Exiguobacterium sibiricum 7-3: one gene and its partner. The protein of the gene in region 1 interacts with the protein of each later gene in a pairwise test. Links are inferred from orthologs where the notes say so. Each region holds a gene or a part of one and is shown on either strand. Other genes may lie near its edges.

Evidence for each region. Proteins that work in one complex are often made in the same cells at the same time.
Region 2: the proteins of P402_RS0103965 (region 1) and topA interact in binary tests that used the Escherichia coli proteins (3 or more experiments, as listed by UniProt). The link is inferred for Exiguobacterium sibiricum 7-3 from one-to-one orthologs.

What each region holds. Positions count from the first base shown.
Region 1 is NZ_KK211190.1:598,935-601,758, reverse strand. Bases 24-2,770 are described here. They hold P402_RS0103965 (YigZ family protein), read left to right. Parts: upstream 24-949; coding sequence 950-1,591; downstream 1,592-2,770. Other genes in these bases: P402_RS0103955 (GNAT family N-acetyltransferase), read left to right, coding at 2,666-2,770; P402_RS0103960 (LCP family protein), read left to right, coding at 1,660-2,691; P402_RS0103970 (sensor histidine kinase), read right to left, coding at 24-851. Outside these bases: more of P402_RS0103970, read right to left, coding at 1-23; more of P402_RS0103955, read left to right, coding at 2,771-2,824.
Region 2 is NZ_KK211190.1:1,167,492-1,170,505, forward strand. Bases 56-2,992 are described here. They hold topA (type I DNA topoisomerase), read left to right. Parts: upstream 56-444; coding sequence 445-2,541; downstream 2,542-2,992. Other genes in these bases: dprA (DNA-processing protein DprA), read left to right, coding at 56-397; trmFO (FADH(2)-oxidizing methylenetetrahydrofolate--tRNA-(uracil(54)-C(5))-methyltransferase TrmFO), read left to right, coding at 2,545-2,992. In the rest of the region: more of dprA, read left to right, coding at 1-55; more of trmFO, read left to right, coding at 2,993-3,014. UniProt on the Escherichia coli protein: Releases the supercoiling and torsional tension of DNA, which is introduced during the DNA replication and transcription, by transiently cleaving and rejoining one strand of the DNA duplex.

The sequences.
Region 1 (2,824 bases):
TCAATCCGTTCGCCGCCCCCGAGGTAATTAAAGTGGATCGGGATGTTGGAAATTTCCTGCATATGTCGTAAATAACGTTCGAGTGTCGGGACGAACCCGAGATCATCGAGTGTCATCGGACGTAAATCATAGATGATACGTCGAATGTCGGCTAATCCATCGCGGATCAATTTCCGCAGGCGGTGGATTTCTTCAAAGGCTGCTTCTGCGCCATTGTGCTGGTGGATCTTTTCTATTAAATCGGCCCGAATCAAAACGTGAGCAAGTGTCTGCGCAGGACCGTCATGCATGTCGCGGGATAAGCGGCGCCGTTCATTTTCTGCCGACTGAAATACTTTTAAGCCCATCTCCTGTTTTTGCATCGCTTTTTCGTACTTTTCGTTCATGACCTGCATATCGTCCGTCAAGAAGTTCAGCACGACCGAAACCCGGCTGATCAGCATGTCGGCGCGTTCAATCGTTTCATCCAGTTGAATCAAACGGCGTTCGAGTTCGTCCCGGCGCTTCCGGCAGTTCATCTCATCGCGCTGATTGATGAACGATTCGAGTTGGAGTGCGTTGGCTGTCTCATAAGCAGTCCGGATGTCTTGTTCTGAGTAGTTGTCGAAGTTCTTGCTCACGATGACGAGTCGCGCTTTCGAATCCTTAATATGTCGTTCTAGCCGTTCAGCTTCTTTAATATAGTCGTGAACGCGTGTCTTCAGTTCCCGTAACTCCTGCTGGATTTCAGCATACTGTTCCCGTGAACTTTCCGTAATCCGGACGATTTCTTCCCGGCTTTCTTCTACGACACCAATGATGTTCTGTACGATATCATTCAAGGACAGTCGCTCCCCCATCTCATTCGTCATACTACTCCCTCCGTTCCTTGCCAGTCCCCACGGTTGTCTCTCTCTCGAATCGTCGTTATGCTAGAAAGAACTAGTTAACGAGGAGGACATTTTTGATTATGACATTATTTAATTATTATACAGTAAAAGAAAACGGTTTCCATGAAATCATTATCCAAAAGTCACGATTTATTACATATTTGGCGCGTGCCACCTCGGAAGAAGAGGCACAGCGCTTCATTGCGGACCTCAAAAAAAAACATTCGGATGCCAATCATAATTGTTCCGCCTACGTCATCGGCGAGCGAAATGAGATTCAAAAAGCAAACGATGACGGCGAACCCAGCGGAACGGCAGGCGTCCCGATGCTTGAAGTCTTAAAGAAACGGAATCTCCGGAATACCGTCGTCGTCGTGACCCGTTACTTCGGCGGCATCAAACTCGGCGGCGGCGGATTGATCCGCGCGTACGGCTCCAGTGTCTCGGAAGGCTTGAACGCTGTCGGCATCGTCGAACGGATTGCCCACGATTTAGTGGAAATCACGGTCGACTACACCTGGCTCGGAAAGCTTGAAAATGAATTACGGGCAACCGAACATATCATCGATCAGATTCATTATCTCGATCATGTCAAAATCGATGTCTGGGTCGAGGAGACAGTTGTCCCCACCTTCCTCGAGTGGATGACGAATTTGACGAACGGCCAGGCTCTGCTCGAGAAAACCCATTCCCGCTATGTCGAACGTGACATTCAACCTTGACCTGCTATACTGATTGTAAAGAATTTAAAAGTTTTTTAATAATTCAGTAAAGTAAGGAGTAATGAACCGTGGATGATTCCAAACGATCCCGTTCTACCAAACCAAAACCAAAGCGGTCGTGGTTTAAAGTGTTCGTCACCGTTTTTCTGGTCGTATTCATCGCCGGAGGTGCTGCATTTGCCTATGTCGCCAATAAAACGTTTCAAACGGCCAAACAATCAGAAGTCGAACTGTCGCGTGGTGATAAATCAGATAAGCGGGCTGCTGCCGTCGACTTAACGAAAGATCATTTTTCCGTCCTCCTCGTCGGAACGGATGAACGCCCAGGTGATACGTCCTCCCGTGCCGATACGATGATTGTCGCAACGTTCAATAAAACGGATAAACAAGTCAATTTGCTGAGTATTCCTCGTGATTCCCTCGTCATGATCCCATCTGTCGGGTACGAAGATAAAATCAACCATTCCTATGCGTTCGGCGGCATTGATTCAACGATTGAGACCGTCGAAAAGTTGCTTGATATTCCGATTGATTATTACGGTTCCATCAATTTTAATGGTGTCGTCGCAATTGTCGATGCCGTCGGCGGCATTGAAGTCGATGTCAAATTACCGATCAATACGTTAAACTCTTCCGATAAAAAGGGCGGCGTCAAGCTCGAGCCCGGTCTTCAACGGTTAAACGGTGAGGAAGCTCTTGCCTACGCCCGGATGCGTTATGAGGATCCGGAAGGTGATATCGGACGGACAAAACGACAGCAACAGGTCGTCCAGGCCATCATCGATCAATCGACATCCTTTGGATCCATTACAAAGCTGAATAAATTGATGGATGCGACGGGTGATAATTTCACGACGAACATGTCACTGACGGAAGCCTTTCAATTACAACCGTTCGTCAAATCTTTGAACACCGTCAACCGGATTGATTTAAAAGGAACGGATACCAAAATCAACGGTGCCTACTATTATCAGCTCGATCCAAGTTCCCTCGCCGATGCGAAAACGATGTTGAAAGAACAGTTGAACTTGCCTGATACAGCGGATGAATCAACATCTACACCGGAGGTTATCGATGATTCGACGACTGGTGGCAACTGATTATCCCGAACTTTATCGGCTCCAACAACAGGCTTACCGGGTCGAGGCGGATTTAATCGGCGCGACTTCACTTCCACCGCTTCTTCAGACGGAAGCAGAATTGTTTCAGGAGCAGCCGATCGGCTACGTCATG
Region 2 (3,014 bases), 570 kb from region 1 along the record:
GATTGCTGTGTTAGCGAGCGGTTTTGATTGTTTGTATCCCGCCCGGCATTCACAACTGTTTCAACGGATTGAGCAAGCAGGACTGCTTTTATCGGAGTATCCCGCTCCAACCCCAATCAAGAAGTATCAGTTTTTGGAACGAAACCGGATTATCTCCGGACTGGCGTCAGGATTGATTATCGTTGAGGCAACCCGGAAAAGCGGGACGATGAACACGGCAGGTCACGCGCTTGAACAGGGAAAAGACGTGTATTGTATCCCGGGTTGTCCGACAGAAAAACACTTTCAAGGGACAAATCAACTGATTGCGGAAGGGGCGATTCCACTCTTGAATCCGGAAGAAGTTTCAAAAAGTATCTTGATGAACGTTGACAAATGGGAATCGAGACTACTATGATAAGTGAGATTAAAATACGAGTACGCCTCTAATAGGGAGCGATTGTAATGGCAAAATATTTAGTAATTGTCGAATCACCTGCAAAGGCAAAAACCATCAAACGTTATCTCGGTTCAAACTATACCGTGAAAGCTTCGATGGGACATGTCATCGACTTACCGAAAAGTCAAATGGGTGTTGACGTAGAACATGACTATGAACCAAAGTATATTACGATTCGTGGTAAAGGCCCGGTTTTAAAAGAGTTAAAAACGGCCGCTAAAAAAGCACAAAAAATCTATCTTGCAGCTGACCCGGACCGTGAAGGGGAAGCAATCGCTTGGCACTTAGCGAAAGCCCTCGGTGTCGATGAATCGACAGAATGTCGGGTCGTCTTTAATGAAATCACGAAAGACGCCATCAAAGATTCGTTCAAGAGACCCCGCAAGATCAACTACGATCTTGTCGATGCACAACAGGCGCGGCGTATCTTGGACCGTCTCGTCGGTTACAGTATGAGTCCGTTACTTTGGAAGAAAATTAAAAAAGGCTTGTCAGCAGGACGTGTTCAATCGGTTGCTGTGAAGATGATCATTGATCGCGAACAGGAAATCAATGCCTTTTTACCGGAAGAATATTGGACGATCAAACTGGAGCTGGACGCAAATGGTGAAAAGCTCGAAGCCAACTTCTACGGAATTGACGGAAAGAAACGCGAACTGCACTCAGAAGAAGAAGTCAATGAAGTATTGGCCAAACTTTCAGAGTCCTTCACGGTCGATACCGTTACGAAAAAAGAACGCCGCCGGAATCCGGCCTTGCCGTTTACGACGAGTTCGCTTCAACAGGAAGCAGCCCGCAAGCTGAACTTCCGTGCGAAAAAAACGATGATGATTGCCCAGCAGTTATATGAAGGAATCGAGCTCGGAAAAGAAGGAACGGTCGGTTTGATTACGTACATGCGGACCGATTCAACCCGGACATCTGAAACCGCCAACATTGAAGCACAAGGGTTCATTGAAAATGCGTACGGAAAAGAATATATCGCTGTTGAAAAACGGAAAGAGAAAAAAGCAGCAAATTCGCAAGATGCCCACGAAGCGGTTCGTCCGACATCGACGATGCGTGACCCACAACTCGTCAAATCGTATTTATCCCGCGATCAGTTCCGATTATACAAATTAATTTGGGAACGGTTTGTTGCGAGCCAAATGGCTCCGGCTGTTCTGGATACAGTAAAAGTCGACTTAATTTCAAATGATGTCATGTTCCGGGCAAACGGTTCGACGGTTAAATTTGCCGGATTCATGAAAGTCTATATTGAAGATACAGACGATGAGACAGTAACGGACGTCAAGGACGGTTTGTTACCGCCGCTTGAAGACGGTGAAGTCTTGGAGCAGGAAATGATTGAGCCGAAACAACACTTTACGCAACCACCACCGCGGTATACCGAGGCACGCCTCGTCCGGGCGATGGAAGAACTCGGGATTGGTCGTCCTTCGACGTATGCGCCGACACTCGATACGATCCAAAAACGCGGTTACGTGACGCTCGAAGAGAAAAAATTCCTGCCGACCGAACTCGGGGAACTGGTCATCGATATGATCAGTGATTATTTCCAAGAATTCATCACCGTTCAATTTACGGCGGATATGGAAGCGTTGCTCGATGCAATCGAAAAAGGGGACATGCAGTGGACGGAAGTCGTCGATCCGATTTATAAATCGTTCGAAAAGCGTCTGACACGTGCAGAAGCCGAAATCGAAAAAATCGAAATCAAAGACGAACCGGCCGGAGAAGATTGTGAAGTCTGCGGACACGCGATGGTCATCAAGATGGGCCGTTATGGAAAATTCATGGCGTGCTCAAACTTCCCGGAATGTCGGAACACGAAGCCGATTCAAGTTGAGATTGGTGTTAAATGTCCGACGTGTGGAACAGGTGAGATCGTGGAACGCCGGAGTAAAAAAGGACGCTTATTCTACGGCTGTTCGAATTATCCGGAATGTGAATTCGTCTCATGGGATAAACCGGTGGAAGAACCATGTCCGGTTTGTAGCAGTATGATGGTACAAAAGAAAATCAAGAACGGTGTGAAAGTAGAATGTACGTCTTGCGGACATCATGAAACACGCATCGATCAGGAGCAAGAGGAGGAATGACCGATGAAACGGGTAACCGTAATCGGCGCCGGTCTCGCAGGTTCTGAAGCAGCATGGCAACTTGCGAAACGCGGTATACAAGTAGATTTATATGAAATGCGACCAGTCAAGCAGACACCTGCTCACCATACCGATCAATTTGCAGAGCTCGTTTGCTCGAACTCACTTCGGGCGAATCAACTGACAAATGCAGTCGGTGTATTAAAAGAAGAAATGCGACAACTCGACTCACTGATCCTCAAGGCTGCCGATCTTGCGAGTGTGCCGGCAGGTGGTGCGCTTGCTGTCGATCGACATGACTTTGCCGGATACGTGACGGAAACGTTAAAAAATCATCCGAACGTCACGGTCCATCATGAGGAACTTGAAGCGATTCCAGATGGTCCCACCATCGTCGCTACAGGTCCTTTGACAAGTGCCGCTTTGTCCGAATCTCTCAAGCAGTTCACCGGAGAAGATTACCTGTATTTCTT